3 regions of the Cellulomonas sp. P4_H12 genome follow, and region 2 is predicted to be linked to each of the others. Evidence: riboswitches for the same ligand, from Rfam matches in the RefSeq annotation. Region 2 holds a riboswitch; each other region holds the start of a gene.
What was found. Region 2 has a riboswitch for S-adenosylmethionine ahead of AC1DQC_RS00270 (aminotransferase class V-fold PLP-dependent enzyme). Riboswitches for the same ligand answer to the same signal wherever they lie in the genome.
Positions count from the first base shown of each region.

Region 1: another riboswitch for S-adenosylmethionine. It lies ahead of AC1DQC_RS17315 (ABC transporter permease); the one in region 2 lies ahead of AC1DQC_RS00270 (aminotransferase class V-fold PLP-dependent enzyme).
Region 3: another riboswitch for S-adenosylmethionine. It lies ahead of AC1DQC_RS18890 (NADPH-dependent FMN reductase); the one in region 2 lies ahead of AC1DQC_RS00270 (aminotransferase class V-fold PLP-dependent enzyme).

Region 1 covers NZ_JBFUKJ010000035.1:25,258-29,435, forward strand. Annotated here, with positions in the region: gene AC1DQC_RS17305 (dipeptide ABC transporter ATP-binding protein) at 1-754, opposite strand, end outside; gene AC1DQC_RS17310 (ABC transporter permease) at 751-1,683, opposite strand; gene AC1DQC_RS17315 (ABC transporter permease) at 1,685-2,674, opposite strand; SAM riboswitch class IV at 2,718-2,825, opposite strand; gene AC1DQC_RS17320 (rhodanese-like domain-containing protein) at 2,998-3,411, shown strand; gene AC1DQC_RS17325 (M20 family metallopeptidase) at 3,408-4,178, shown strand, end outside.
Region 2 covers NZ_JBFUKJ010000001.1:48,250-52,427, forward strand. Annotated here, with positions in the region: gene AC1DQC_RS00250 (pyridoxamine 5'-phosphate oxidase family protein) at 1-245, shown strand, start outside; gene AC1DQC_RS00255 (DUF1345 domain-containing protein) at 250-861, opposite strand; gene AC1DQC_RS00260 (O-succinylhomoserine sulfhydrylase) at 904-2,163, opposite strand; gene AC1DQC_RS00265 (rhodanese-like domain-containing protein) at 2,160-2,573, opposite strand; SAM riboswitch class I at 2,584-2,686, opposite strand; SAM riboswitch class IV at 2,806-2,920, shown strand; gene AC1DQC_RS00270 (aminotransferase class V-fold PLP-dependent enzyme) at 2,965-4,178, shown strand, end outside.
Region 3 covers NZ_JBFUKJ010000047.1:5,421-9,598, reverse strand. Annotated here, with positions in the region: gene AC1DQC_RS18905 (tyrosine-protein phosphatase) at 1-237, opposite strand, end outside; gene AC1DQC_RS18900 (RNA polymerase sigma factor) at 251-1,426, opposite strand; gene AC1DQC_RS18895 (YciI family protein) at 1,455-1,838, opposite strand; SAM riboswitch class IV at 2,030-2,138, shown strand; gene AC1DQC_RS18890 (NADPH-dependent FMN reductase) at 2,155-2,682, shown strand; gene AC1DQC_RS18885 (flavin reductase family protein) at 2,679-3,224, shown strand; gene AC1DQC_RS18880 (LLM class flavin-dependent oxidoreductase) at 3,290-4,178, opposite strand, start outside.

The sequences.
Region 1 (4,178 bases), on a different contig from region 2:
TGTACGGGTCGCTCGGCGAGCCGAGCACCTGGTCGGGGGTGCCCTGCTCGACCACCCGCCCCTGCGACATGACGACGATCCGGTCCGCGCGGTCCGCGGCGACGCCCAGGTCGTGCGTGATGAGCAGGACGCCGGTGCCGGTGCCCGTCGTCAGCTGCTCGAGGTGGTCGAGGATCTGGCGCTGCACGGTGACGTCGAGGGCGCTGGTCGGCTCGTCGGCCACCAGCAGGCGCGGCTGCGCGGCGAGCGCGATCGCGATGAGCACGCGCTGCCGCATGCCGCCGGAGAGCTCGTGCGGGTACTGGCGCGCCCGCACCTCGGGTTCGGACAGACCGGCGCGTCGCAGGGCCTCGACGGCCTCGATCGCGGCGTTCTTGCGGTCCGCGAGGCCGTGGATCCGCAGGACCTCGGCCACCTGCTCGCCCACGCGGGTCACGGGGTTGAGCGACACGGTCGGGTCCTGCGGCACCAGGCCGACCAGGAGGCCGCGGACCGTGCGCAGCTCGCGCTGCGAGGCGCGGGCCATGTCGTGGCCCAGCAGGTCGATGCTGCCGTGGTCGATGACGGCGGCGGGGGCGAGCAGCCGGACGACGGCCGCGGCGGTGGTGGACTTCCCGGAGCCGGACTCGCCGACGACGGCCACGGTCTCGCCCGCGTCGACGTGCAGCGACACGTCCCGGACCGCGCGGACGGTGCCGCGCCGGGCCCGGTAGGCGACCGCGAGGTCGGTGACGGTGAGCAGGCGCTCGCTCATGCCGCACCCCCGTCGGGACGGTCGACCGCGCGGGAGATGCGGCCGGCGGCCAGCACGCTGATCGCGATGGTCAGGCCGGGCAGCGTGGTGAGCCACCAGGACGTCCGCAGGTAGTCGCGACCCCCGGACACCAGCGCGCCCCACTCGGGTGCCGGCGGCGGGGCGCCGTAGCCGAGGAAGCTGAGGGCGGAGACGGCCAGGATCGCCGCGCCGAGCTGCAGGGCGGCCAGGACCACGACCGGGCCCGCCGCGTTGGGCAGCACGTGCTGGAACAGCACCGACCACCAGCGGCTGCCGCCGGCGTGCGCGGCCTCGACGTACACCGACGACCGGACGCGCAGCACCTCCGAGCGCATGATGCGGGCGACGGTGGCGACGCTGGCCAGCCCGACGGCGATCGCGACCTTGACGGTGCCGAAGCCGAGCGCCGTGATGAGCGCGAGCGACAGGAGCAGCGCCGGGATGGACAGGAGGACGTCGACGGCGCGCATGACGACGTCGTCGAACAGCCCGCCGACGAACCCGGCGAGCAGCCCCACGAGCGCCCCCACCAAGAGGCCGACGCCGACCGCGACGAGCGCGGCCTCGAGGGTCAGGTGCGTGCCGTGCACCACCCGCGTGTAGAGGTCACGGCCCAGCTGGTCGGTGCCGAACCAGTGCGCGCCCGACGGCGGCTGCAGCTTGTCGGCGGGCACCCCGACGAGCGGGTCGCCCGGCGCGAGGACGTGGGGAGCGAAGGCCGCGACGAGCAGGAGAGCGAGCCAGACGATCGCCAGCAGCAGGCCGGGCCGGCGACCGAGCTCGCCCAGCCAGGCGAACCGGCCCGGCCCTTCCGCGTCCTGGCGGTCGCGCAGGGCGTCCGCGAGGCGGTCGTGCGAGGTGGCGGCGAACTCGTCCGGGGCGAGCTTGCGGTTGAGCAGGTCGGTCATGTCATGCCCCCGCCGTCACGGGCTCGACCAGAGGGGCACGTACGGCGGCCTTCGTCGGCCGGGAGCGCCGCACGATCCGGGGGTCGAGCAGCGGGTAGAGCAGGTCGACCGCGAGGTTGACCAGCACGAAGACCGCCGCGGCGAACAGCACGATGCCCTGCACCACGGGGATGTCCTGGGCGCTGACCGACGTGGCCGTCAGCCGGCCGATGCCCGCGCGGGAGAACACGGTCTCGGTGACCACGGCACCGGCCAGCAGCTCGCCGATGACCAGGCCCACCACGGTCAGCGCCGGGAGCGAGGCGTTGCGCAGGGCATGCCGGAAGTGCACGCGCGCCGGCCCGGCGCCCTTGGCTCGCGCCGTGTCGACGTACGGCTGGCCGAGGGTGTGCCGCAGCGACCGCGACAGCATCTGCGCGATGAGCGCCGCCGTCGGCACGGCGAGCGTCACGGCCGGGAGCACGATCGAGGCGAACCCCTTGTTGCCGACGGCGGGGAAGATCGGGTTCGCGAACGAGAACCACTGCACGAGCAGCAGGGCGAACCAGAACGACGGGATGGCCACGCCGAGCGGAGGCAGGCCGAGCAGGAGGTTCGACAGGCCGCGACCGCGCACGAGGGTGGCCAGGATCGCCAGGCCGCCGCCCAGCAGGAGCGCGAGCACGAAGGCGGCGAGCGCGATGGCCGCCGTGGGCGGCACCGCCTCGGCGATGAGGCCGGTCACCGGGCGGTGGAGCACCACCGAGGTGCCCAGGTCGCCGCGCAGCAGCGCGCCGAGCCGTGTGACGTACTGGACCGGCAGCGGCTGGTCGAGCCCGTACTGCGCGCGCAGCGCGTCCAGCTGCTCGGGCGTCACGTCGGACGACTCGCTGCCGTACATCAGGGAGACCGGGTCACCGGGCAGCGCGTACAGCACGACGAAGGACACCGTGTAGGCCGCCCAGAGCACCAGCAGCGCCTGTCCCAGGCGGGCGGTCACGTAGCGGTTCATGTGTGGTCCCGGGGGGAGGCGCGCATCGGGGTCCTCGATCTGCGGTCTGTGCTTGCACGGCGGGCGCCGTGCCGGGTCGTCACCTGGAGCACCCCGTCACCGGAAGGGTTGCTGCCCGACCAACCAGGGTTTGTCGTCGGGGCTCGAGACCGCGGCGAAGGTAGGCACGCGGCCGGGCGTCGTCAACGGTCCGCTGGGCCTTCTCATCAGATGGACAGCGAATCCGCCATGTGAGAAGCCGCTCGCGATCGTTGACATCGACCGCGCGGTCCTCGACGCTCCGGCGCCACGAGGGCCCTGGGCCCGCACCCGAAGGAGAACCCATGACCGACACCACCTCCCGGCCGGGCGCGCCCGCGGAGCACCTGAGCCTCGAGGAGGCCGCCGCGCTCGCACCCGTCGTGAGCCCGACGGAGGCCGCCGAGCGCGTGGCCGCCGGGGCGTTTCTCGTCGACGTCCGCAGCGAGGCCGGCCGGTCCCGCACGGGTGCCATCCCGGGCGCCACCGTCGGCGACCGGTACGCGATCGACGAGGAGTTCGACCTCACGGCGGCCACCCGGCACGCGCCCGTCGTGTCCCTGGACACGCCGATCGTCGTGGTGTGCGGCTCGGTGCGCGGGTCCGGGCCGGTGGCCGCGGAGCTGCGGGCCAGGGGCTTCACCAACGTGGTGCACGTCGACGGTGGCTTCCCCGCGTGGAAGGACGCCGGGCTGCCGGCCGAGGCGCCCGTCGGATGACCACCCCGTCCACCGCCTTCCTCGACGAGCTGCACGCGCTCACCGAGCGGCGGCGCGCGTCGTTCGTCCCTCTGACGTCGCCGTTCCCGGGGGCCGACGACGCGTCGCGCGCCCTCGTGCGGGCCGCGGCCAAGGCGGGGGAGTCCGACGCGCTCGACCTGGCCCACGCGATCCACACGCACCCGGAGGAGGCGTTCCGCGAGGTCCGCTCCGTCGCCGCGATCGCGGAGCTCCTGGGTCGGCACGGCGTGCCCGCTACGGTGGGCTCGCACGGCCTGCCGACGTCCCTGCGCGCCGGGCTGACCGCCGACGGACCGGACGACGGCGCCGCGCGGCAGGACGCCGGTCCCACGATCGCGATCCTGGCCGAGTACGACGCGCTGCCCGGCGTCGGTCACGCATGCGGMCACCAGCTCATCGCGGCGGCCGCGGTCGGGGCGTTCCTCGCGCTGCGGCAGGCCGTCGCGGACGGTCTCGAGCTGCCGGGCCGGGTCCTGCTGCTGGGCACGCCCGCCGAGGAGGGCAGCTCGGGCAAGGAGATCCTGGCGCGCAACGGGTTCTTCGATGGCGTGGACGCCGCGCTCATGGTCCACCCGTTCGGGTTCGACGTGGTCGACCACCCGTTCCTGGGTCGTCGGCAGCTGCGCGTGACCTACCAGGGGGTCGCCGCGCACGCGTCGGCGAGCCCGTTCATGGGGCGCAACGCCCTCGATGCCGTCGTCCTGAACTACCAGGCCGTCGCGATGCTGCGTCAGCACCTCCCGCCG
Region 2 (4,178 bases):
TCTCCGGTCGCGCGGAGGTGGTCCGGGACCGCGCCAAGATCAAGGAGCTGTGGGGCACCTCGGCCGAGGCCTGGTTCCCGGACGGTCCGGAGACGCCGGGCGTGGTCCTGGTGGTGCTCCGCGGCGAGACGGCGGAGTACTGGCACGCCAAGGGCGGCCGCCTGACGACAGCGTTCAGCCTGGTCAAGGCCAAGGTCACCGGCGAGCGCTACGACGGCGGCGAGAACGAGACCGTCCAGCTCTGAGCGGTCACATCGACGCGACGAGGTTGACCAGCAGAGCGATGATCACCGTCCCGAACAGGTAGCTGAGCAGGGCGTGGCCCAGCGCGGTCCGCCGCATCGCCGACGACCCGAGGTCGGTGTCGGAGATGGCGAAGCTCATGCCGACGGTGACGGCGACGTAGGCGAAGTCGGTGTACCGCGGCGCCTCGCGCATGTGGAAGTCGATCCCGCCGGCGCCGTCGGTCAGGTACATCCGCGCGTACCGCAGCGCGAACACCGTGTGGATCGCGGCCCACGACGTGAGGACGCTGGCGAGCACGGCGATGGTCGGCAGCAGCTGGCCGATGTTCTTCTCGACGAGCACGACGAGGACGCCGACCAGCGTGACGAGCGCCGCGAAGAGCACGACCGCGTGCGCGCCCCAGCGCGTCGGCTCCTCGCGCGTGGCGTGCGAGGCGGTGTCGTCGGGACCCATCGGAGCGACCGCCGCCCAGGTCCAGACGACGAACACGGCCGCGACGGTCGCCCAGCCGGCCAGCACCGCCGCCACGGCGGACGTCCAGCCGACGACGATGCCGACCAGGACGCCCGCCAGCGCCCCGACGATCAGCCTGGACAGCGACGACGACGCCTTCATGGCGCCAGTGTTCCGCGCGCGGCCGCGCAGGCCGGGGAGGTGTCAGCCGGCGAGTGTGTCGAGCGCCTGCGCCAGGTCGTCGACGAGGTCCGCGGGGTCCTCCAGACCGACCGAGAGCCGGACCGTCGTCTCCGCGATGCCCACCGCAGCGCGGCCCTCGGGCCCGAGCTTGCGGTGGGTCGTGGTCGCCGGGTGCGTGACCATCGACTTGGCGTCGCCGAGGTTGTTCGAGATGTCGACGATCCGCAGCGCGTCGAGCACCCCGAACGTGACCTTCTTGGCGACGTCGGGCTGCGCGCCGTCGGGGACCGCGAGGTTGAACGTGACCACCGTGCCGCCGCCGGACTGCTGCGCGAGCGCGAGCTCGTGCTGCGGGTGCGACGCCAGGTACGGGTACCGGACGAGCGAGATGCCGGGCTGCTCCTCGAGCCACGTGGCGACGTGCAGCGCCGACGCGGTCTGGTGCCGGACGCGCAGCGACAGCGTCTCCAGGCCCTTGAGCAGCACCCACGCGTTGAACGCCGACAGCGACGGCCCGGTGTTCCGGATGAGCGTCTGCACGGGCCCGTGGATGTACTCGTCGGTGCCCAGGATCGCGCCGCCGAGCACGCGCCCCTGCCCGTCGATGTGCTTGGTCGCGGAGTACACGATGACGTCGGCACCGAGCTCGAGCGGGCGGGAGAGCACGGGCGTGGCGAAGACGTTGTCGACGATCACGGTCGCGCCCGCGGCGTGCGCGAGCCGGCTGACCGCGGCGATGTCGACCAGGTCCTGCATCGGGTTGGACGGCGTCTCGAAGAACACCACGTCCGCGGGCGTCGACAGCGCCTCCTCCCACTGCGAGAGCTCGTGGCCGTCGACGTAGTCGGTGCGCACGCCCCACTTGGCCAGGATCTCGTCGAAGATCACGACCGTGGAGCCGAACAGCGCGCGTGCCGACACGATGCGGGAGCCGGAGCTCACGATCGCGGCCAGCGAGGTGAAGACCGCGGACATGCCCGACGCCGTGGCGTACGCGGCCTCGGCGCCCTCGAGCAGGCGCAGGCGCTCCTCGAACGTGGACACCGTCGGGTTGCCGTAGCGCGAGTAGAGGAAGCGGTCGGCCTCGCCGGCGAACGCGGCCTCGGCCTCGGCGGCGGCGTCGTAGACGTAGCCCTGCGTGAGGAAGAGCGCCTCGGACGTCTCGTTGAACTGCGAGCGCACGAGGCCGCCGCGCACGGCGAGGGTGTCGGGCCGCAGGTCGGCGCGCGGGGCGCGGCGGTCGTCCCAGTCCCCGGGGCCGGGGACGCGCCGGGCGCTCACGCCTGCCGCCAGGGCAGACCGGCGGCGCGCCAGCCCGTGTGTCCGCGGTGGCCGTCGGAGCCGACGTCGCCCTCGAAGCCCTCGAGCACGTTGTAGGCCGGGCCGAGGCCCGCGGACGTCGCGGCCTGCGCGGCGGCGACGGAGCGCACGCCCGAGCGGCAGAGGAAGACGACCGGGCGGCCGGCCGTGACGCCGGCGTCCGCCAGCTGCTTGAGGAACTGCGGGTTGGGCCGTCCCGACGGGTACGACACCCACTCGACCAGGGCCGAGCGGCCGCCGATCCGGGCGCCGTCGGGGATGCCGACGTAGCGCCACTCGGCGTCGGTCCGCACGTCGACGAGCACGGCGTTCTCGTCGGAGGTGAGGAGGTCCCAGGCCTGCTGGGGGGTCAGGTCGCCGGCGTAGCTCATGCAGATCCTCGTCTCATCGGTCCTGGCGGTAGCACCCTCGGCCGGGCACAGTGTGTGCCCGCGGGTTGCTGCGGCGTCGTCGAGCCAGATCTCTCGGCCGCTCTGGATGGTGCCGGTGATGCTACGCGTGCCGGGCTCGTCGAAACCAACTGGTGGACAAGGCGTCCCGGTAGGCGAGACGAACCGCGCGGTGCGTTGACAGGCGGCGCGGGGTGCCGCGACCCTCGTTGCAGGTCATGAGCGCCAGCGTCAAGCCCCGGCTCGCTGGCCGGCAACCCTCCTCCGCGGTGGGGTGCCCCGGGTGACGACCTGGCCGCGTCCCGTCCGGGGCTCGGCAAGCGCGGGGTTCCACCTGTCGAGGTGTCCCCCCGGATCGTGTCGGAGGACCTCCATGACCATCACCGCCGAGCGCGCCTCGTGTGCTTCCGTCGACGAGGTGGGGGCCCTGCTCCCGGTCGTCGGCGGCACCACCACCGTCCCGCTGGTGGACGGCACCCAGCGCGTCTACGCCAACCTCGACTACGCCGCCAGCGCCCCCGCGCTCGAGGCCGTCGCGGCGCGCGTGACCGAGGTGCTGCCGCTCTACGCGTCCGTGCACCGCGGTGCCGGCTACCTGTCCCAGGTGTCCACGGCGCTGTACGAGTCCGCGCGCCAGACCATCGCCCGGTTCGTCGAGGCGCGTCCCGCCGACGTCGCGATCATCACGCGCAACACCACCGACTCGCTCAACCTGCTGGCCGGCGTCGTGCCCGCCGGTGGCCGCGTCCTCGTCCTGGACGTCGAGCACCACGCCAACCTGCTGCCCTGGGTGCAGTCGACGGAGCGGCACGGCAACCGGACGACCATCCTGCCCATCAAGGACACGGTCGCCGCGACCCTCGACGCCCTGCGCGCCGAGCTCGCCCGGCAGCCGTATGCCCTGGTCACGATCACGGGCGCGTCCAACGTGACGGGGGAGGCGCTGCCCATCGACGAGGTCGTCGCCCTGGCCCACGCCGAGGGCGCCCGGGTGGCGGTCGACGGCGCGCAGCTGGTCCCGCACCGGGGCTTCTCGCTGACCGCGACGGACGCCGACTACGTCGCGTTCTCCGGCCACAAGACGTACGCACCGTTCGGCGCGGGGGCCCTCGTCGGCCGCCGCGACTGGCTCGACACAGGCACGCCGTACCTCGCAGGGGGAGGTGCGGTGCGCGACGTGCGGACCGATCGGACGGTCTGGCAGCCGGCGCCCGCGCGGCACGAGGCGGGCTCGCCCAACGTCCTCGGCGCGATCGCGCTGGCTGAGGCGTGCGACCAGCTGGCGGCCCTCCCCGCCGGCGCCCTCGCCGCCCACGAGGAGGCGCTCCGGGCGCGCCTCGTCGAGGGGCTGGCGGCCATCGACGGCGTCGAGATCGCGCGCATCTGGCCGGACTCGGCCGCGCCCGTCGGGGTCCTCACGTTCACCGTGCCGGACCACGACCCGGGCCTGGTCGCCGCGTACCTCGCCGCCGAGCACGGGATCGGCGTGCGCGACGGCCGCTTCTGCGCCCACCCGCTGCTCGCGCACCTCGGCGCGTCCGGCGGCGCCATCCGGGCCTCGGTGGGCGTCGGCACCACGAGCGAGGC
Region 3 (4,178 bases), on a different contig from region 2:
GCCCGCGGGCAGCTGGTCGGGCCGGCCCGCCCGCTCGTCGGCCGTCCGCAGGTCGACCACCGTGCGGATGCCGAGCCGTGCGAGGGCGTCGTCGGTGGTCGCCGCGGTGTCCGCGAGCTCGGCCGAGCGGTACGCAATCCCCGTCGCCACCGTGCTCCCGTCGGCGGTGGGGCGGCCGCCGATGTCGCGCAGGTTGGTGACGGCAGGCGACAGGAGGATGTGCTCGTCGACGCTCACGGGGCCCAGGCTCTCAACCGTGCCGGAGGCGCGCCACCTGCAGCCGCAGGTAGTCCCGCTCCGCCAGGCTGGTGGTCCGCCGCGATGCCAGCAGGAGCTCCTCGGCCGCCTCGGCGGGCCGCCCCGCCCGTTCGAGCAGGTGACCGCGCACCGCGGTGAGCCGGTGGTGGCCCGCCAGAGGCTGGTCCAGCGTCGCCAGCAGCGCGAGGCCGGCCTCCGGGCCCTCGACCATGGCGAGCGCGACCGCGCGGTTCAGCGTGACCATCGGGTTGCCCGTCAGGCGCTCGAGCACCCCGTAGAGCGCGAGCAGCTGGGGCCAGTCGGTCTCGTCGGCGCTCCTCGCGTCGTCGTGGACCGCCGCGATCGCGGCCTGGACCTGGTACTCGCCGATCGCGCCGCGCACCAGGGCCGCCTCGACCAGCGCGACGCCCTCGTCGATCATCGACCGGTCCCAGAGGCTGCGGTCCTGCTCGGCGAGCGGGACCAGCTCCCCGCCGGGACCCGTGCGCGCGGGCCGGCGCGCGTCCGTGAGCAGGACGAGCGCGAGCAGGCCGGCCACCTCGGCGTCGTCGGGAAGGCTCGCGTGCAGGTCGCGCGTCAGTCGCAGCGCCTCGCCGGCCAGGTCGGCCCGGGCCACCGCGGTCCCCGTGCTGCTGGCGTACCCCTCGTTGAACATCAGGTAGAGCACCCGCAGCACCGCCCGGAGCCGCTCGGCGTACTCGGCCTCCGACGGCATGCGGAACGGGCCGTCCAGCCCCCGCAGCGTCCGGCGGGCCCGGCTCAGTCGCTGCGCCATCGTCGGTTCCGGCACGACGAACGCCCGCGCGATCTCTGCCGTCGTCAGCCCGCCCACCGAGCGCAGCGTCAGGGCGATGGCCGACGCCGGGCTGAGCGCGGGATGGCAGCAGCCGAAGAGCAGGAGCAGGGAGTCGTCGGACTGCAGCGCGTCGACGCCCTGGTCCATGGTCGCGACGAGCTCCTCGCGCCTGCGCCGCGCATCCTCGCTGCGGTAGCGGTCGACCAGCTTGTGCTGCCCCACGACGACGAGCCAGGCGTGCGGGTTGTCCGGCACGCCGGTGCTCGGCCACTGCGTCGTCGCGGCGAGCAGCGCCTCCTGCAGGGCGTCCTCCGCGTCCGCCAGGTCGCCCGACCGCCGGACGAGCACGCCGAGGACCTGCGGCGCGAGCACGCGCAACAGGTCCTCGACGCTCGGCTGGTCACTCAGGGGAGGGCGCCGCCATCAGCGCGCGGACCTCGAACACCTGCTGGAGCGGCACGCCGTCCGGTCCGGGTGCGGCCGACGCCGTGGCCGCGATCTCGATGGCCCGCGCCTCGTCCTCGACGTCGACGGTCCAGTAGCCCGCGAGGAACTCCTTCGACTCGGCGAACGGCCCGTCGACGATCACCGGCGTGGACACCCCGTCGCTCCGCACGAACTTCGCGGTGTCCGGCCACGCGAGCCCCTGGCCGTCGACGAACTCCCCGCTGGTCACCAGCTCCGCACCCAGGTCCTGCTGGAACTGGATGTGGCGCCGCACGTCCTCCGGCGCCCACGTGTCGATGGGCGGCACGCCCTCGATGAAGTAGTTCATCAGCAGCATGTACTTCACGGTGCACTCCCGTTCGTCGGGCTCCGGTCAGGCCTGTCACCCACGGGTCGGAGCCGCTCGCACGTTCTCGACACGCATCCTTCCGGTTCTTCGCGACGCCCGTCCCCCTCCGCTGTCCGTCATTCGGGATTCTCCGGCGAAGCCCTTGCCGGGCGGCGGCCCGTTGCTACAACTCCGCCCTAGGTCACGAGCACCAGCGCGAAGCCCCGGCTCGCTGGTCAGCAACCCCTCCACGACGGGGTGCTCCGGGAGATGACCTGGCCGTACCGACCGGTGCGGCAAGCGTGCAGCGAGAAGGAGCTCCACCGTGGTCCACCAGCCAGTTCCCGACGTCGTCGCCCTCGTGGGCAACCCGAGGCCGGGGTCGCGCACCCTCGCCGCCGCCGTGCAGGTGGCGGACCGGCTCGCCGAGGGCGTGGACGTCACCACCGTCGACCTGGCCACGATCGGTCACCAGCTCTTCACGGCCGACCGCTCGCTGCTCGACGCCGCCCTCGCGACCGTGTCGGGCGCCCGGTTGCTCGTCGTCGCGACGCCGGTCTACAAGGCGACGTACACCGGCCTGCTGAAGTCCTTCCTCGACCTGTACGGCCCCGACGCACTGGCCGGCGTCGTGGCGGTCCCGCTCGTCGTCTCGGGCGGCCCGGCCCACCTGCTCGCCGGCGAGGTCCACCTGCGACCCCTGCTCGTCGAGCTCGGCGCGACCGTGCCCACGCGCGCACTCGCGGTCACGGAGGCCGACCTCGCCGACCTCGACACCGTCATCGACCGCTGGCTCGAGCGCGCGTACGGCCCGTTGCGCGCGGCCCTCGACGTCGCGGCGCTGACCGCATGACCGCCGAGATCCTCCGCGTGCTCGACGCCGACCTCACCCAGCAGGACGAGCCGCAGCTCAGCCCGCAGGCCTACAAGGACGTCTTCCGCCGCCACCCCGCCGGGGTGGCCGTCGTGACGCTGCTCGACGACGAGGGCCGGCCCGTCGGCTTCACCGCCACCTCCGTCATCTCGGTGTCCGCCGAGCCGCCGCTGCTCGCGTTCTCGCTCGCCTCGACCTCCTCGTCGTGGCCGGCCCTCTCGACGGCCCGCACGCTCGCGATCAGCTTCCTGGCCTCCGGGCAGGACGACGTGTCCGCGCGGTTCGCGACGAGCGGCATCGACCGGTTCGAGGCGGGCGGGTGGACGGCCCTGGAGACCGGCGAGCCGGTCATCGACGGCGCCGTGTCCTGGGTGCGCGGGCGCGTCGTGCAGCGCGTCCCCGTCGGCGGCTCCTACCTGGTGTCCGTCCGGGCGCTCGCGCACGGCATCGCCGACGAGGCCCTCCCGCTCGTCTACCACGACCGCACGTACCACCGGATCGGCGACCACACGGCCGTCTGACCCGTCGCAGAAGGCCCCCGGCATCGGATGCCGGGGGCCTTCTGGCGCGCGCTGACGTCCGCGCTCTAGCGGGAGCTGGCCGTTGCCAGGGCGCCCACCAGCTCGTCATCAGTCGGGCCCCACGCGCGGGCGAGCAGCTCGTACGAGCGGGCCGTGTCCGCCGGGTCGTGCGTGATGGTCGTGATCAGGAGCTCGTCGGCGCCGGTCGCGCGCACGAGCGCGTCGAGGCCCCGGACGACGGCGTCGGGGTCGCCGACGATCCGGGTGTCGATCCGGTCGCGCAGCAGCGCCTGTTCGGCCTCCTCGCGCAGCTCGAACGGCGTGGTCGTGCCGGGCCGCGGGTACGGGACCGCGCCGAGGCCCGCGCGGATGGAGAGCACCCACTCGCCGAACGGGTCGGCGAGCGCGACGGCCGCGGCCTCGGTCTCCGCGACCAGCACGTCGGCGGACACGACGACGTACGGCTCGTCGAGCACCCCGGGAACGAACGCCGCGCGGTAGGCCTCGACCGTGTCGAGCACCGTCGCGGGGCTCACGTGGTAGTTGGCGGCGAGGGGCAGGCCGAGCTCACCGGCCACGCGCGCGCTCTCCCCCGCGCTCGACGCGAGCACCCACAGCGCCACGTCCGAGCCCTCGACCGCCGGGCTGGTCACCCCGCGGTCGCCCGCCGTGGCGGTCCCGGCCTGCAGCGCGAGAACCGTGGCCAGCTCGTCGCGGAACCGGGCCGGCGTGCGGCCGGCGCCGAGGAATTCCTGGTGGGCCACGAACCGCGCGCGCAGGGCGGGGTCGGGGTCGGCGTAGTTCAGCGGCGGCGCGGCCGGCACGAGCAACCCGTCGACCACGCGGGCCTCCGACGGTGCGACCCGCGGGCGCGGGGCCGACGGACCCTCCTTGCTCGGCGGCGGGAACGAGGCCCGACCCAGCCCGAGGTCGACGCGCCCCGGATGCAGCGCG